3 regions of the Paraburkholderia suaedae genome follow, and region 1 is predicted to be linked to each of the others. Evidence: predicted binding sites of a transcription regulator. Region 1 holds the regulator's gene; each other region holds the start of a gene.
The links. The regulator HrcA, encoded in region 1, represses chaperone genes, less so after heat shock. The targets are predictions, from matches to a motif close to TTAGCACTCNNNNNNNNNGAGTGCTAA.
Positions count from the first base shown of each region.

Region 2: the regulator HrcA is predicted to act here: its motif matches at 2,253-2,279, upstream of groES (co-chaperone GroES).
Region 3: the regulator HrcA is predicted to act here: its motif matches at 4,613-4,639, upstream of rpoH (RNA polymerase sigma factor RpoH).

Region 1 covers NZ_JBFOAH010000010.1:61,146-67,308, reverse strand. The annotation lists gene glnE (bifunctional [glutamate--ammonia ligase]-adenylyl-L-tyrosine phosphorylase/[glutamate--ammonia-ligase] adenylyltransferase) at 1-429, shown strand, start outside; gene recN (DNA repair protein RecN) at 561-2,234, opposite strand; gene ABQJ48_RS15920 (NAD kinase) at 2,314-3,216, opposite strand; gene hrcA (heat-inducible transcriptional repressor HrcA) at 3,574-4,593, shown strand; gene hemH (ferrochelatase) at 4,767-5,837, shown strand; gene ABQJ48_RS15905 (RNA-binding S4 domain-containing protein) at 5,846-6,163, shown strand, end outside.
Region 2 covers NZ_JBFOAH010000009.1:22,433-28,595, reverse strand. The annotation lists gene cysC (adenylyl-sulfate kinase) at 1-59, shown strand, start outside; gene groL (chaperonin GroEL) at 193-1,836, opposite strand; gene groES (co-chaperone GroES) at 1,890-2,180, opposite strand; gene ABQJ48_RS14655 (hypothetical protein) at 2,832-3,416, shown strand; gene ABQJ48_RS14650 (hypothetical protein) at 3,850-5,007, opposite strand; gene ABQJ48_RS14645 (hypothetical protein) at 5,294-5,545, shown strand; gene ABQJ48_RS14640 (polysaccharide biosynthesis tyrosine autokinase) at 5,665-6,163, opposite strand, start outside.
Region 3 covers NZ_JBFOAH010000016.1:152,360-158,522, forward strand. The annotation lists gene ptsP (phosphoenolpyruvate--protein phosphotransferase) at 1-1,405, shown strand, start outside; gene nagE (N-acetylglucosamine-specific PTS transporter subunit IIBC) at 1,514-3,310, shown strand; gene rpoH (RNA polymerase sigma factor RpoH) at 3,616-4,551, opposite strand; gene ABQJ48_RS21775 (acyloxyacyl hydrolase) at 4,910-5,470, shown strand; gene ABQJ48_RS21780 (nuclear transport factor 2 family protein) at 5,514-5,897, shown strand.

The DNA of each region.
Region 1 (6,163 bases):
GAGGCCATCCGCGAGCAGGTGTTGACCACGCCGCGCGAAGCGGCGCCGCTCGCCAGGGAGATCCTGGAGATGCGTGAGCGCGTCGAGGCGGGGCACCCGAACCGCACGCCCGCGTTGTTCGACCTGAAGCACGACCGCGGCGGCATGGTCGATATCGAATTCACCGTGCAGTACTGGGTGCTCCTGCACGCGGCCAGCGATCCCGAACTGATCCGCAATACCGGCAACATCGCGTTGCTGCGGGAAGTGTCGCGCTTTGGTCTGATGAGCGAGGCGGAAGCGGAGACGGTCGGCGCCGCGTATCGCCGGTATCGCAAATTGCAACACACGCTGCGACTGGACGGGATGGAGAAGGCGCGGGTCGATCCGGCGCTGGTCAGCACCGAGCGTGAAGCGGTGCTGGCGTTGTGGAAGCGGGTGTTCGGGTGAGCGGGCGTTGCTTGAATTTAGCTTAAGAGCGGGGGCAGGAGGCCCGCGTTGCCCGCTGTCATCCCCGCTGTCACCTCGTGCATCGACCAGTTCGCAAGGCCCCGAACGAGCGCTTGGCCAGCCACTTCACGCTAGGCGGCCAGCATTTCCTTCGCGTGCTTGCGGGTCGTCGCGGTGATTTCCAGGCCGCCCAGCATCCGCGCAACTTCCTCGACGCGGCTCGCCTTGTCGAGCGAAATCACGCTGCTCACCGTGCCGCCCTTGCCGTTGCCCGCTTTCGCCACCTGGAAATGGTGGTCGCCGCGCGCGGCGACTTGCGGCAAGTGGGTCACGCACAACACCTGGCGCGCTTGTCCCAGTTGATGCAGCAGCCGTCCAACGACTTCGGCCACGCCGCCGCCAATGCCCGTGTCGACTTCGTCGAAGATCAGCGTAGGGGTCGGACTCGCGGCGCTGGCGATGACCGCCAGCGCAAGGCTGATACGCGCGAGTTCGCCGCCGGAGGCGACCTTGGCGAGCGGCCGCAGCGGCACGCCAGCATGTCCCGCGACGCGGAATTCGACTTGTTCGAGCCCATGCGCGCCGCCTTCGGGCAGCGGCATCAGCGCGACTTCGAAGCTGCCGCCTTTCATCGACAGCTCCTGCATGCCGGTGGTGACCGCGGCGCCCAACGCGGTGCCGGCCCGGGCACGCGCCTTCGACAGTTGTTTCGCTTCGCTCAGGAAGGCTTCTTTGGCCTTGGCTTCGGCGGCGTGCAGGCTGTCGAGGTCGGTGGCGGCATCGAGCGCGGCCAGTTGCGCGCGACGCGCCGCGTGCTCGTCCGGCAGCGTTTCAGGTCGCAGGCGGAATTTGCGCGCGGCCGAGTGCAACGCGTCGAGGCGCTTTTCGACTTGCGCGAGCCGCTCCGGGTCGAGTTCGAGCTTTTGCGCGTAATGACTGAGCGAGTAGACCGCTTCCTGCAACTGGATTTCGGCCGGTTCGAGTGCGGCCAGCACGTCGCTCAACGCCGGGTCGATGTCCGCGAGGTCGCGCACCTTCGATACGATCGACGCAAGTTGCGTGATCATCGCTTCGTCCGACTCGGACAGCGCGCCGAGCGCGCCTTGCACGCCGTCGATCAGATTGGCCGAGTGCGATAGCCGCCGGTGCTCGCTATTGACCTCTTCCCATTCGCCCGGCTGCGGCGCGAGCTTGTCGAGTTCGGTAAGTTGCCACGCGAGGCGCTCGCGCTCGAGCTGCAGCTCGCGGTCGCGCGTCTGCGCATGCTCGAGCGCCTGCACTTTCTCGCGCCACGTGCGCCACGCCCGCGTGACGTTGGCCGCAAGGTCGGCAAGGCCGGCGTGGGTATCGAACAGCTCGCGTTGCGCGTCGGCGCGCATCAGCAACTGGTGCGCGTGCTGGCCGTGAATATCCACCAGCATCTGGCCGACCTCGCGCAACTGCGCGAGCGTCGCCGCCGTGCCGTTGATGAAAGCGCGCGAGCGGCCGTTCGCGTCCACCACGCGCCGCAGCATGACCGTGCCGCCGTGCTCGTCGCCGGTGCCGGCCGTCGCGCCGAGCGCCTGCTCGTCGAGCCATTGCTCGACGTCGGCATGCGTGTCGAATTCGGCAGTGATGTCGGCACGGCTCTCGCCGGTGCGCACGACGCTCGCATCGGCGCGGGCACCGAGCGCGAGCGCCAGCGCGTCGATGAGGATCGACTTGCCGGCGCCCGTTTCGCCGGAGAAAACAGTGAAGCCGCTGTCGAATTCGAGGTCGAGCGCGGCGACGATGACGAAGTCGCGTATCGAGAGGTGGCGAAGCATGAGGTCGTCTGATGAGCTTTGAGATTCGGGTCCGGCAGCGGCGGGCTTTGTCGCAAGCGTTCCAGCGTTGCTGTGCCGCTCAGGGGTTGGGGTCTTCTTCGTGCGACGGGTACTCGTTCCAGTGCAGCTTTTTGCGCAGCGTGGCGAAGTAGCTGTAGCCGACGGGATGCAGCATCGGCACAGTGTGACGCGAGCGCCGTACTTCTATGGTGTCGCTCAACTCGAGCGAGGTGAATGACTGCATGTCGAAATTGACGTTCACTTCGCGCCCGGAGACGATCTGGATGCTCACCTTCGAATCGTCGGGCAGCACGATAGGGCGGTTCGACAAAGCATGCGGCGCGATCGGCACCAATACGATGCCTTGCAATTGCGGATGCAAAATCGGCCCTTGCGACGACAGCGCGTAAGCGGTCGAGCCGGTCGGCGTAGCAACGATCAGACCGTCCGAGCGCTGGTTGTACATGAAGCGCCCATCCACACAGACGTGCAGTTCCGCCATCCCCGAAAAGCCGCTGCGGTTGACCACGACGTCGTTGAAGGCAAGCGCATTGTAGATGGGGGTGCCGCCGCGCATGATGCGCGCTTCGAGCAGCACGCGCTCTTCGCGCTCGAATTTGCCGGACAGCATTTGCGGCACGATCTCGCTCATGTCCGAGATCGGAATGTCGGTAATGAAGCCGAGCCGCCCATGGTTGATGCCGATGAGCGGCGTGCGGTACGGCGCGAGTTGGCGACCGATGCCGAGCATCGTGCCGTCGCCGCCCAGCACCACGGCGACGTCGGCGCGCGCGCCGATCTCGGCCGGACGCAGCGCCGGATAGCCGGTGACGCCGATTTCAGCCGCGGTGTCGGCTTCGAACACGACCTCGAAGCCGCGCTTCGCGATGCACGAAGCGAGCGCGGTCAGCGGCTCCCCGATGCCTGGCGTGTTGTTGCGCCCAACGAGCGCGACGGTCTTGAACTGGCTGGTCACTTGCATGCCGGCATTACACCATAGGTAGGGCCTGAAAAGAACCGCACACAGACCCGGTAGCGGGCCGCCGCGCGCAGGCCGTGAGCGCATGCGGCGATTGTCGTTAGAATGGTGAAGGCTTCATGATGTGTGCGCCGGCCAAAACATTGCGGCGATCTGCCGACCGACGTGCGGCGAGCGCGGCCTGAAGCGTGCCCCAGATGCCGTGGGTGAGCGCTGCTGACGCGACGGATCCAGTGCTGGGCGACTTTGCAGCGCCCAACCACCCAGCAGGTGGCGTCCCGGCGAGCAGTCGTGCGGTCGTGAGGGCCAGGCATCGTTAGCGCTCGCGGTCGTTCTGTCATTGAGCTAAAATTTTTCGTCATGCTAGATCCTCGCGCACAAACCCTCCTGAAAACGCTGATCGAGCGCTACATCGCCGAAGGTCAGCCGGTCGGCTCGCGCACGCTGTCACGTTATTCGGGCCTCGAACTGAGCCCGGCAACCATTCGCAACGTGATGTCCGATCTCGAGGATCTGGGGCTCGTGATCAGTCCGCATACCTCCGCAGGCCGGATCCCCACGCCGCGCGGCTACCGGCTGTTCGTCGATACGATGCTGACGGTGGAATCCGCCGCGGACGAGGAAGCGGTGATGCGCACCGTGAAGACCACGCTGCAGGCAGGCGAGCCGCAGAAAATCGTCGCCGCGGCGGCCAGCGTGCTGTCCAATCTGTCGCAGTTCGCCGGCGTGGTGCTCACGCCGCGGCGCAGCCACGTATTCAAGCAAATCGAGTTCATGCGTTTGTCCGACAAGCGCATCCTGCTGATCATCGTGACGCCCGAAGGCGACGTGCAGAATCGCATCATGGCCACGCAGCGCGATTTTTCGCCGTCGCAACTGGTCGAGGCGTCCAACTACATCAACGCGCATTTCGCCGGCCTGTCGTTCGACGAGGTGCGCCGCCGCCTGCGTGAGGAGATCGACGAGCTGCGCGGCGACATGACGACGCTGATGCACGCCGCCGTCACGGCCAGCACCGACGAGTCCGACACCGGCGAGACCGTGCTGATATCCGGCGAGCGCAATCTTCTGGAAGTCGCCGACCTGTCGTCGGACATGGCGCGCCTGCGCAAGCTGTTCGATGTGTTCGACCAAAAGACCAGTCTCCTTCAATTGCTCGACGTATCGAGTCACGCGGCGGGTGTGCAGATCTTCATCGGCGGCGAGTCGAATCTCGTTCCCATCGAAGAGATGAGCGTCGTCACCGCGCCGTACGAGGTGAATGGCAAGATTGTCGGCACCCTCGGCGTGATCGGACCCACTCGCATGGCCTACAACCGCGTGATTCCGATTGTCGACATCACTGCGCGTCTGCTTTCTCTGACCTTGAGCCAGCAATAGCTGCCGGTCGGCTCCATTGCCGCGAGCCGTGCCGAGCATGATGCGCGAGCGCGCGCGGCTTGCCAATCGGCCGAACGGCCAGGGGCGCGCGGCGGACCCGGCCATGGACCGCACCGCTATAATGAATTTCCATTCAATCCAATCTCCGCGTGAAGCGGTGACTCCCGCTGCCTATGCGCTTTGACCTCGAGCGGCCTTCGCAGAACGCCGCGTCACATCGCGTTGCCGTGCTGCTGATCAATCTCGGCACGCCGGACGCGCCGACGCCGCGCGCGGTGCGCCGTTATCTCGCCCAGTTCCTGTCCGATCCGCGGGTGGTCGAAATTCCGGCGCTGCTCTGGCAGATCATTCTGCGTCTGTTGATCCTGCCGTTTCGCGGCCGCAGTTCTGCAAAGAAGTACGCCGCGGTCTGGATGCCCGAAGGCTCGCCGCTGCGCGTCTATACGGAGAAGCAGACGGAGGCCCTGCGCCACCTGCTGCAATTGAACGACTACACGGTGCTGGTCGACTACGCGATGCGCTACGGCACGCCGGGCATTCCGGCCATGCTGAACCAGTTGAAGCTGGCGGGCGCCGAGCGTGTGCTGCTTATGCCCATGTACCCGCAATACTCATCGTCGACCACGGCGACCGCGTTCGACGACGCTTTTTCGGCGCTCAAGCGCATGCGCAACCAGCCGGAGATCCGCATGGTGCGCCAGTACGCGGATCATCCGGCGTACATTGCGGCGCTCGCCGCGCAGGTGCGTCACTATTGGCATCTCCATGGCCGTCCGGATTTCGCGGCGGGCGACAGGCTGGTGTTCAGTTTCCACGGCGTGCCCAAGCGCACGCTGGACCTGGGCGACCCGTACCACGAGCAATGCCAGCAGACCGGCGCCATGTTGATGCAGGCGCTGGAACTGACGCCGGTGGAATGCCGGATCACCTTCCAGTCGCGCTTCGGCAAGGCCGAGTGGCTGCAGCCGTACACGGCGCCTACGCTCAAGGAACTGGGCGCCGCGGGCGTGCGGCGTGCCGACGTGTTCTGTCCGGGCTTCACTGCCGACTGCCTCGAAACGATCGAGGAAATCGGCATGGAAGTGCGCGACGAATTCCTGCATGCGGGCGGCAAGGAGTTTCACCGCATTGCGTGCGTGAACGCGTCGCAGCCGTGGATTGCCGCGCTCGGCGAAATCGTCGCGCAGAATTTGCAGGGCTGGCCGGTGCAGGCGGTGCCTGTGCCGCACGCCACAGGAGGTTGAGCAGGCTCATGAACTACCGCATTTCAACCGAAGCGGGCGCGAAGCTGCGCATCGACAAATGGCTGTGGGCTGCGCGCTTCTTCAAGACGCGGTCGCTGGCGGCGGCCGCGGTCGACCAAGGGCATGTGCGCATCGGCGGAGCCAGCGTCAAGCCGGCCAAGGACGTGCATGTTGGCGACCTGGTCGAGATCGAGATCGAGCGGTTCGTGTGGCAGGTGCAAGTGCTCGGCGTATGCGACGTGCGCGGCCCGGCGAGCGTCGCGCAAACGCTCTATGCGGAGACCGCAGAGAGCAAGCTGAAGCGCCAGGCCGAGCAGGAGCGGCGC
Region 2 (6,163 bases), on a different contig from region 1:
TATTCGCCCATCTGCGCGAGACTTCGCTGACCGCCAGCGATCCAGAAGCTGGAGCGTAGTCCCGCAGCACTGCTGCCCTGCTGGCCCAAAAGAAAAAACCCGCCGTTGCGGGTTTTTTCTTTTGGGAAGCACGCCTCGCGGCGCACTTCCCATGCGCTTCCAACTGGACCTCGTAACGAGGCCCAAGCGGAATTACATGTCCATGCCCATGCCGCCCATGCCGCCGGGCATGCCGCCGCCGCCCATCGGTGCATCTTCCTTCGGCAGTTCGCAAACGGCCGCGTCGGTCGTCAGCAGCAGACCTGCAACCGATGCCGCGTTTTGCAGCGCTGTGCGCGTCACCTTCGTTGGATCCACGACACCTGCGTCAACCAGGTCGACGTACTCGCCGGTTGCTGCGTTGTAGCCGTAGTTGCCTTTGCCAGCAGCAACAGCTGCCACCACGACGCTTGCTTCTTCGCCACCGTTCGTGACGATCTGGCGCAGCGGCTCTTCCATCGCGCGCAGCACGATCTTGATGCCTGCGTCCTGATCGGGGTTAGCGCCCTTGAGGCCGGCGATTGCCGTGCGTGCACGGATCAGCGCAACGCCGCCGCCAGCGACGATGCCTTCTTCCACAGCTGCGCGCGTTGCGTGCAGTGCGTCTTCGACACGTGCCTTCTTTTCCTTCATTTCGACTTCGGTCGCAGCGCCGACCTTGATCACTGCAACACCGCCTGCCAGCTTGGCAACGCGCTCCTGCAGCTTTTCACGGTCGTAATCCGACGTTGCTTCTTCGATTTGGGTGCGAACCTGCTTCACACGCGCTTCGATGTTTGCAGCTTCGCCAGCGCCGTCGATGATCGTCGTGTTTTCCTTGCCCACTTCGATGCGCTTTGCCTGGCCCAGTTCAGCCAGCGTTGCCTTTTCGAGCGTCAGGCCGGTTTCTTCAGCGATGACCTGACCGCCAGTCAGGATCGCGATGTCTTCCAGCATGGCCTTACGACGATCGCCGAAGCCCGGAGCCTTCACAGCAACGGTCTTGAGGATGCCGCGGATGTTGTTCACAACCAGCGTAGCGAGCGCCTCGCCTTCGACGTCTTCTGCGATGATCAGCAGCGGACGGCCAGCCTTCGCGACTTGTTCCAGCACCGGCAGCAGGTCACGGATGTTGGACACCTTCTTGTCGTGCAGCAGCACGAACGGGTTTTCCAGAACGGCGACTTGCTTGTCCGGGTTGTTGATGAAGTACGGCGACAGGTAGCCACGGTCGAATTGCATACCTTCGACCACGTCCAGCTCGTCTTGCAGCGACTTGCCGTCTTCGACCGTAATCACGCCTTCCTTGCCGACCTTGTCCATCGCTTCAGCGATACGGTCGCCGATCGACGAATCGCTGTTCGCCGAGATCGCGCCGACCTGAGCAATTTCCTTGTTGGTCGTGCACGGCTTGCTGATCTTGCGCAGTTCTTCGATCGCAGCCGTAACCGCCTTGTCGATGCCGCGCTTCAGGTCCATCGGGTTCATGCCCGAGGCGACGTATTTCATGCCTTCGCGGACGATGGATTGTGCGAGAACCGTTGCGGTCGTCGTACCGTCGCCTGCGTTGTCGCTGGTCTTGGAAGCCACTTCCTTGACCATTTGCGCGCCCATGTTCTGGAGCTTGTCTTTCAGTTCGATCTCTTTGGCGACCGACACACCGTCCTTGGTGACCGTCGGGCCGCCGAAGCTGCGTTCCAGGACCACGTTGCGGCCCTTGGGACCGAGCGTGACCTTCACAGCGTTCGCGAGAATGTTCACGCCTTCAACCATCTTGGCGCGGGCGGAATCACCGAATACGACGTCTTTAGCTGCCATCTTCTAACTCCTTGAATTCTTGAGGTATGACCGGGAAAGTAGCGGCTTTGCGCTTACTTCTGCACCACGGCCATGATGTCTTCTTCGCGCATCACGAGCAGTTCGTTGCCGTCGACCTTGACGGTCTGGCCTGCATACTTGCCGAACAGCACGCGGTCGCCAACCTTTACGTCGAGCGCAATGGATGCGCCCTTGTCGTCGCGCTTGCCCGGACCGACTGCGAGGATTTCGCCCTGATCAGGCTTTTCCGCTGCAGCTTCGGGGATCACGATGCCCGACGCGGTCTTGGTTTCTTGATCCAGGCGTTTAACGATCACGCGATCATGCAAAGGACGAAGGTTCATACATACTCCTCTCTTGATTGAGACTGAAGAACGCTGAGAAAACCCGGCTGGACGAGCCAACCGGCGATGTTGTTAGCACTCTCGTGCAGCGAGTGCTAATTATATGGACGCGTGGTGACAAATTCAAGAAGGGATGGAGCGCAATGCGAAGATCGTGCGCTTTTCGCTTGCGTCAACTGCATGAGCGCCCGGTCGAATCGGCCCCCGGTGCGAACAAGCTGCGTAAAAACAGTCACTTGCGACTGTCCTCACGGCCCTTGGCAGCGCGCTGACTGAATCGCGCAGTGCGCCTGCCTAAAGGAGTGGCGCGTGGTCGACCGCGGTCGCCGACGCACTCCCAGGGTAATCCCTAACCCTGCATCCTCTCGGGATCGGATCGCACCCGTCTGCTGCCGCCGCCCGCCAGGGATTTCCCCACAGGCCTCGCCGTTGTCCGCCGTTTTGCGCAAAAGTGTCTTGAATGGACAGCAGGATGGCGTTTTCGCGCGCTATCTGGCCGACTGTCCAGACGACAGCCGGTGTTACGCTGCAACAAGCAGCCTTCGCGGCAGTGAGCCGCCGTTCAGCGGCAGATTCGACCGCCAACAGAACACGCCGCGAAGCGCACATGGCCAATGAAAAAGGCGAAACATCGCTGCGGGAGCGACTGCGATGGAATTCAAAACATATACCGTACTGACGCTGTTGGTGTGCAGCGGCCCTGCCTTCGCATGGCAGCCGCTCACCTATCCGATCCGAAGCCAAAGCCCGTATGAGCGCAGCGTCGACACCGCCTTGTGCTACGCGGCGGCGAACAAGACCAAGGTCGACATCACCCGCGAACCGCAAGTTCCGCCGCGCAAAGCGCCGCCTGCCAAGGCGTCGTCGACCGGCGTGCCGTCGCGTCCCCCGTTGCCCTCCAGCACCTTCGCGGCCGCGCCGACGAGCGCGAGCATGCCGGCCGCCGCGACTGAGCGGGGAGCAAGCGCGCCGGCGGCGAGCGCGGCAGCCCCGGGGGCTTCGTCGGTGAAATCGGCGAGCGCGCCGACGGCCGGCTCGGAGGCCATGGCTGCCACGGGAGCTTCGGCGGCGAACGCCGAGCTGGGCACCTCTGGCGCGGCGGCCAGTTCGTCGCAGGCGAACGCGGCGTCCGCCGTGAAGCTGCCGCCGCTGCCGCAACCAGAGCCGCCGATGGCCCGCTATTGGGCCGCCTATGCCGAATGTATGCAAGGGCGGGGTTACGTCGTCGTCCAGTGACTTCGGCTTGCAAAGTTCGTTGCGCTGTCTTTTTTTGACCGCGGCGTCGTTATTCGACGCCCGTTAGCGACCCGGCCATGCCTAGCGACACGACTTCCGATCAGCACGATCCCCGCCGATGCGGCCACTGTGGTGCGCCGCTAGTCGCGCCTTTTGCAACCTGTCCTGCCTGTCGTTCGCGCGCGGTCGAGCCATTCGGCCCGCGCGGCGCATCGGCGCCGGGCTCGCAGGTCGCGCTTGAAGCCGCGCCGCCGGCGCCGCCCGCCCCATTGCAGACGCGCCGGATCTGGGGGCCGTCGCGCACATGGGCCGGTAGCTACGAGGCGATCGACGAGTCCATGGTGGTCGGGAGCGTTTATCAGCGGCTACGCAAACCGGTGCTGCTAGGCGCGTCCGCGTTGGCGGTGACATCCGCCGTTTATCTGTGCTTCATTCATGGCAACGATGAGCGCTCCGGCACACCGATCACCGTGTCCGGGCAGGTGCAGCCGGTGCCCAACGGCAAGGCGTCCGTTGACGCAGCGGGTCGCAACGGGCGATCTGCGGCAGTCGCGCAGCGGCCGTCGAGCGTCGTCGTCGCGCAACGGCCTGCGCTCGTCGCGCCTACCGTCACGTCAACAGACGCCGCACCGCTTACCTCACACCTGGCGCAGAACGGCGGTGGGCTCGCGGCTGCGCCGATCGGGTCGCCCTTGGCGTCTGCATCTACCACGGCAGCCATGCCGCAGCCGTTACAGGGCCACACTGCAATGACCGCGTCAGCGGTTGCATCAGCAGCCACGACAGTGCCGACCCAGCGCAGTGTTGCAATGGCTACGTCGCCGGCCACGTCCGCAGCGACGTCACCGGTCGTCGCATCGGCGACGACAACAGCGGCTACCTCGCAGCCGACGCGGCCCGGCACTGCGAGTCCCGCCGCGCAGGCTAAGTCGGCAGCGACATCACCGCCGGTCGCCTCGGCGACCACCACGGCAACCACCTCACCACCGACACAGCGCAGCGTTGCAATGGCTACGCCGGCAACATCGCCGGCTGCACCGCCGCTCGCCTCAGCGACCACAACAGCGGCAGCCACATCACCGACGACGCCGCACCGCACCGCGACGCCGGCGACATCGACGCCGGCACCGCCGGTCGCCTCCGCGACCACCACGGCAACCACCTCACCGCCGACACAGCGCAGCGTTGCAATGGCTACGCCGGCAACATCGCCGGCTGCACCGCCGCTCGCCTCAGCGACCACAACAGCGGCAGCCACATCACCGACGACGCCGCACCGCACCGCGATGACCGCGACGCCGGTGACATCGGCGCCGACATCGCCGCTCGCACCGACAACGACAACAGCAGCCGCGCCGCAGCCGACACAACCCCGCGCTGCGATGACCACTTCGCGAACCACATCAGCAGCAACCTCGCCGGCCGCACCGCGCGTCACATCGGCGACCGTCACTGCAACCCCGTCCCAGCCGACACAGCGCCGCGCTGCAATCGCAACATCGCCGTCCGCACCGACCACCACAGCAGCAGCACCCGCACCGACCCAACGCCATACCGCCTTGACGGCCTCACCGATCACATCCGCAGCCACATCGCCATCCAGGACCCCATCGACATCGGCAACCCGATCGGCATCCGCAGCCCCGTCCGCTCAGCGCCGGACCGCGTCACCAGGTACACCCGACACGACTTACGTCGCCCACGCCGCCACGAGCCAGCCCCTGAGCCCCGCGGAAAAACTGCGCGCGCAAGCGTCGAAGCAACTCAAAGCGGCCCGCGCCAGGTTGCATGAAAACGATCTATCCGCAACCAAAGCTCGCCTCGCCTCGGCCATCGCCGCGCAGCCGGACAACCGCGACGCGTTGCGCATGCGCTCCATGGTCAACACTCGCGAACAGGAGCGCGACGCGCTGCTGAGTCTTGCGCGAGGCTGCGGCTATGTCGGGCATTGGACGTGTGTATCGCGCAACGCGGGCACAGCGTTGCAGATCGATACGAGCAGCAAGGAAGCACGGCGTCTCGTCACGCTCGCGACGCAGGAAACCGCACTGCAGAGTTCGTCGTCCACCGACGGGGAGGCGGGCTCCACCCGGCAGTCCGACCTGCGCGAACTTATGGCGCATCACTGAGGCGGCGCCGGCCCGCATCGGCGATCCGCGCATGAGCCTGCGAACGTCAAAACGCAAGCATGGAGCCGCAGATGGGAAACAGCGACCAGGCGGCGACGCCGCCCGATCGCAGCGCACCTTCAACCGGCTACGCTGTCGTAACCGTAATATCCGCCCTGATAGCCCGAACCGAGAAACGCGCCTTCCTGCGGCACGTCGGTGAGCAACACGCCGCGCATCGCTACGCCGGCGTTGCGCATCCGTTTGGCCGTTTCGATGATCTCGTTGAGCGGATGGCGGCCGTGACGCACGACCAGCAGCGTCGTGCCCGCGTATTTCCCGATCAGCGTCGCGTCAGTGACGGCCAGCACCGGCGGCGTATCGACGATCACGACGTCGTAGTACGGCTTCAATTCGTCGAGCATCGTTTCAAAGCGCTTGCTCATCAGCAGCTCGGCCGGGTGCATGTGCAGCGAGCCTTTGGGCAACACATCGAGGCCGGGCAGCACGTCGTGCTGGATCATCGAGCGCAGATCGCCGCCGCTCAGTACATCGGACAAGCCGGGCTGATGCGGGATGCCGAAGTGCGAATGCACGTCGCCGCGCCGCATGTCGCCGTCGATGATCAACACCCGCTTG
Region 3 (6,163 bases), on a different contig from region 1:
CGCCGGCTTTGCGTGGCGCGAAGCCATTCGCGAACAGATCGGAATCCTGAGCAATATCGAAGATGCGTTGCTCGCCGAACGCGCCGCCGATCTGCGCGATATAGAAAAGCGCGTGCTGCGCGCGCTCGGTTATACGAATGCTGCGGCACGCACGCTGCCGGACGAAGCCGTGCTCGCGGCCGAAGAATTCACACCGTCCGACCTGTCGTCGCTGGATCGCTCGCGCGTCACCGCGCTGCTGATGGCGCGTGGCGGCGCGACCTCGCACGCGGCGATCCTCGCGCGGCAGGCTGGCATTCCCGCGCTGGTCGCGCTCGGCGACGCGTTGCACGCAATTCCCCAAGGCGCGCAGGTCGTGGTGAACGCCAGCGCCGGCCGCCTCGAATTCGCGCCGAGCGAGCTCGACATCGAACGCGCGCGTCGCGAGCGCAACCGCCTCGCCGATGCGCGCGAAACGAATCGCCGCAGTTCGCGGCAGGCCGCCGTGACCGTCGACGGCCGCGCGATCGAAGTCGCCGCGAACATCGCCACGCTCGACGACGCGAAAGCCGCCGTCGACAATGGCGCCGATGCGGTCGGCCTGTTGCGTACCGAGTTGCTGTTCATCCATCGCGCGAGCGCGCCGAGCAGCGACGAACATCGACAGAGCTATCAGTCGATCGTCGATGCATTGCGCGGCCGCACCGCGATCATCCGCACGCTGGATGTCGGCGCGGACAAGGAAGTCGACTATCTGACGCTGCCGCCCGAACCGAATCCGGCGCTCGGCCTGCGCGGTATTCGACTCGCGCAGGTGCGCCCCGATCTGCTCCACGATCAGTTGCGCGGCCTGCTTGCGGTGCAGCCGAGCGGCGCCGTGCGCATTCTGCTGCCGATGGTCACCGATGTTGGGGAACTGATCGGCATCCGCAGGCGGATCGACGAGTTGGCCCGCGAAATGGGCCGCGCGCAGGCCGTCGAAGTCGGCGTGATGATCGAAGTGCCGTCGGCAGCGCTGCTCGCCGATCAACTGGCGCAGCACGCGGACTTCCTGTCGATCGGCACCAACGATCTGACGCAGTACACGCTTGCGATGGACCGCTGCCAGGCCGATCTCGCCGCCCAGGCCGACGGCCTGCACCCTGCCGTATTACGCATGATCGCGGCCGCCGTGCAAGGCGCGGACAAGCACGGTAAATGGGTCGGCGTGTGCGGCGCGCTGGCGGGCGATCCGGTCGCGGTGCCGCTACTCGTCGGCCTTGGCGTGACCGAGCTGTCGGTTGACCCGATCTCGGTGCCGGGCATCAAGGCGCGCGTGCGCAACCTCGATTATCAGCTGTGTCGTCAACGCGCCCAGGATGCCATGGCGCTCGAATCGGCGCAGGCGGTAAGAGCAGCAAGCCGCGAAATCTGGCCTCCGGACTGAACCCCGCGCAGCCCGTAACCCGATTCGCACACTGATTACCAATAGTGTTCAGAAGTCGCCGGAAACACAACGGCGACATTCGACCACGAGACAAGGATGGAGATATCAATGGATGGGAACCCGTTTCTGAAGATACAGCGCCTCGGACGCGCGCTGATGCTGCCGATCGCGGTGCTGCCGGTCGCCGGCCTGCTGCTGCGGCTCGGCCAGCCCGATGTGTTCAACATCAAGATGATCGCCGATGCCGGCGGCGCGATCTTCGACAACCTGCCGCTGCTGTTTGCGATCGGCGTCGCAGTCGGTTTCGCGAAGGACAATAACGGCGTCGCGGGGCTTGCGGGTGCGATCGGTTATCTGGTCCAGACCGCGGTGATGAAGGACATCAACGACAAGCTCAACATGGGCGTATTGTCCGGGATCGTGGCGGGTATCGTCGCGGGCCTGCTGTACAACCGGTACAAGGACATCAAGTTACCCGACTACCTCGCGTTCTTCGGAGGCAAACGCTTCGTGCCGATTGCGACGGGGGTGGTCTGTCTCGCGCTCGGCATCGTATTCGGCTACGTGTGGCAGCCAGTGCAAGCCGTGATCGATACGGCCGGCCACTGGCTGACCACCGCGGGCGCGATTGGCGCTTTCGTGTTCGGCGTGCTGAACCGGCTGCTGCTCGTGACAGGTTTGCATCACATCCTCAATTCGCTGACGTGGTTCGTGTTCGGCACCTTCACGCCGCCGGGCGGCGCCCCCGTGACGGGGGACCTGCACCGCTTCTTCGCGGGCGATCCGACTGCGGGCACGTTCATGACCGGCTTCTTCCCGGTGATGATGTTCGGCCTCCCGGCCGCGTGCCTCGCGATGTTCCACGAAGCGCCCAGGGAGCGCCGCGCGGTGGTCGGCGGCCTGCTGTTCTCGATGGCGCTGACCTCGTTCCTGACCGGCGTGACCGAGCCGATCGAATTCAGCTTCATGTTCCTGGCTCCGGTGCTGTACGTGATCCATGCGCTGTTGACCGGGCTGTCGCTCGCGATCTGCTCGGCGCTCGGCATTCACCTCGGCTTCACGTTCTCGGCGGGCGCGATCGACTACGTGCTCAATTACGGCCTGTCGACTAAAGGCTGGTGGGCGATTCCGATTGGTCTGGTGTACTCGGTGTTGTACTACGGGCTGTTCCGCTTTTTCATCCGCAGGTTCAACATGGCGACGCCGGGCCGCGAACCCGCTACCGCCGACGAGCAGGTCGATTCGTTCGCGACGGGCGGCTTCGTGTCGCCGACAGCCGGTGCTGCGGTGCCACGTGCGCAGCGTTATATCGCAGCGCTTGGCGGCGCGTCGAATCTGTCGCTGGTGGATGCATGCACTACGCGCCTGCGCCTGTCGGTGGTCGATCCAGACAAGGTGTCCGAGAGCGAACTGAAATCGATCGGCGCGCGCGGTGTGCTCAAGCGCGGCGCGACCAGCGTGCAGGTGATCATCGGACCTGAAGCGGACATCATCGCGGATGAAATGCGCACGGTGATCGCGCAAGGCGGTGGCGGTGCAGTGAAGGCGGAGGTCGCCGCTGCCGCTGTTCCCACTGCAGTAGCGGCCCCCGCGGCGCCTGCGACCGCTCCTGCCGCTACGGATGCACAAGCCGGTCCGCTCGATCCCGACCCGCTGCGCTGGCTCGCGGTGTTCGGCGGGGCGGGCAACGTGGTGTCGCTGGATGCCGTCGCGTCGACGCGTCTGCGTATCGTCGTGCGCGATCCGTCGTTGGTCGATCGGCAGCGTCTAACTGCGCTCGATACGGCGTGGGTCTCGACCGACACGTTCCATATCGTCGTTGGCGACGCTGCGCCGCGCTATGCCGCGAAGCTGGCGATGCGCATGACGCAAACCGGCGGCGGCGCAACGCCGTTGCCGGCGTAATCCAAGCGGTACTGGGTCAGCGCGCCGCGCTGGCCTCTCGTTGCATCGCGATTTTGCGAGCGGATGTCGCGCGACCTGTCGCACAGTGTGCGATTGCGTCGCAAGCGGGCCGCGTTCGTCCCGTATTGCTATCTTGAAAAGTGCGATGGACATCCGTCTTCCCGAACTGACGTCGGGCGGCGAACGCGAGCGGGGCGGGCCGGCGCCAGGCGGCCCGATAAGAAAAGCCCCGCCGTCTTGCGAGGGCGGGGCTTGCCGTTGGCTGGCGCGCCGGACGAACCGGCGGGCTCGATCGGTTTCAGGCCTTACGCATATTCGGTCAACGCGCCACGCATCTTCTTCATTGCGCTCGCTTCGATTTGCCGGATACGTTCGGCGGACACGCCGAATTCGTCGGCCAGTTCGTGCAGCGTTGAACCGCCCGAGCCGTCGTCTTCCACCTTCAACCAGCGCGCCTCGATGATGCGGCGGCTGCGGGCGTCGAGTGCCTCCAGCGCATTCGCGATACCGTCGCTTTGCAGCCGGTCGCGCTGACGCGAAGCCAGGACGGCCGTCGGCTCGCTATGCGAGTCGGCCAGATAGGCAATCGGCGCGTACGACTCTTCGCCGTCCTCGACCTGGCCTTCCAGCGCAATATCGCCGCCCGACAGGCGCGTTTCCATTTCCGCGACTTCTTCCCGCTTGACGTTCAACTCTTTGGCCAGACCTTCGATCTCGTCCGGCGTGAACGCGCCCAGCCCTTGCTTGTGGCTGCGCAGGTTGAAGAACAGCTTGCGCTGCGCCTTGGTGGTGGCGACCTTCACCATCCGCCAGTTGCGCAGGATGTATTCGTGGATCTCCGCCTTGATCCAGTGCATGGCGTACGACACGAGGCGCACGTTCTGCGCCGGATCGAAGCGTTTCACGGCCTTCATCAGGCCGATATTGCCTTCCTGGATCAGGTCGGCGTGCGGCAGTCCATAGCCCAGATAATTGCGCGCGATCGACACGACCAGCCGCAGGTGAGACAGCACGAGACGGCGCGCGGACTCGAGGTTGTCCTGCTCGCGAAATTCGGTGGCGAACTGGCGTTCTTCCGCCGGCGTCAGCATCGGAATCCGATTAACGGCCTGGATGTAGGCGTCGATATTGCCCAGTTGACCAGGCAGCAGCGAGGAATGCGAGAGCGCCAGTGCACCTGCCGAAGCGGCCTTAGCCGACGACGGGCTCAGAGTACTCGGAAGGGTCATTGCATGGCTCACGTATAAAACTCCTTTGGAATCAGACAAAAGCGTACTCGGTAAACGACTCCAGCGATGGATGTTAGCACTCTGATTTGCCGAGTGCTAATACTTAGAGCCGGTAGGGGCATCCGAGTTCCGCGCTTCTCTATCAGAGTTTGAAATCTGATAGTCATTATACGCCCCCTCGGCTTGCCGCGCAGAGAGCGGACCGATTGCGGGCTCCGGGCTTCGGGTTCTTATAAAAGGCCAGTGCGGTAGGAATTTAGAGTGAAAAATTGCGGGAATGATTGCTGCTCCCAACGATTCGTCGACCGGGAAGCATGGGGGACGCGAACGGCTGCCGTGGTAAGAACGTTGATCGAACATGGGTGTACGGATGGCCAACAACAGTGTTTTGCGTCGACTGGCTGTACAAGGCGTTGCGACGGCGCTGTCGTGTGCGGCGTGCGGAGCAGCGTCGGCTGATCCGTTAGGCGTGCAGGTGGCCGCCGGAGTAGCCGATCACCATGCCAAAAAGATCGACTTCGGCGTGGCCTGGGATCCCGGACTCACGTGGTGGCAAATCGGCGACTGGCACTTCTCGCTGATCGGCGAATTCCACGTGGCCTGGTGGCACACCAACGAAGGCGACGTCCACGAGAACATTGGCGAAATGGGCGTGACGCCGATGATCCGCTTCATCAAGGGAACCGGGTCGCTGCGCCCATTCGTCGAGGTGGGCGCGGGCATCCGCGTGCTGACGAGCCCGCGAATTTGCTCGGACTTCACGCTCGGCACCGCGTTCCAGTTCACCGAAACGGCCGGCATAGGGGTGCAGTTCGGCAGCCGCCAGCAATATCTGGCCGGCTACCGCTTTCAGCATATTTCGAACGGCGGTATCAAAGAGCCGAATCCTGGTATAAATTTCAGCCAGCTATATTTGCAATATAACTTCTGACAGCCGTGGCCATCGTCGGCCCACCGGTGCGAGGGGCTGAGCAATGCTGGCAAAGATAATCGAAGCGATTCGCGGGCTCGAGCGAGAGCGCTTCCGTGCGATGGTCGACGGCGACGGACAATCGCTCGACACGCTGCTCGCGGACAACGTCAGCTATGTCCACACGAACGGCAAACGTGAAACGAAGCGACAGTTTATCGACGGGATTACCGGCGGACGCCGCCGCTACAGGCAAATCGAGGTGCAGTCGCAGGACGTGCTGGCGGTGGGACGCGAGACCTGTCTCGTCACCGGTCGCGCGTTGATCGAAATGGAGGCGAATAACGGTGCGCTGCTGTTTCCGATTGCCTATACGGCGATTCACACGCAGGAGCATGGACAATGGCGTCTGATCGCGTGGCAGGCCACACGGTGCGCGCTGGAGTGAGTCGTTGAATTCGCTTCACTCCATGCGGAACGATTGGACGGCAACTCGCGTTGCCAATGTGCGGCACTGCGCCCGACATGCGCCAGGCAATCGCGACGCAGGCCGTGCGAAGCCGACCGAAGGCGATTCGCAGCACGTTCGAAACCGACCGCATGCGCCTGACTCGGGCGGTATAAAGCGGCGCATCGCGCCGTAGCATCTCGTAGAGCCGCCGCTTTATGCGTGCAGACGTGGGCAGGCAGGCGCGGCAGGCAGCGACTCACGCA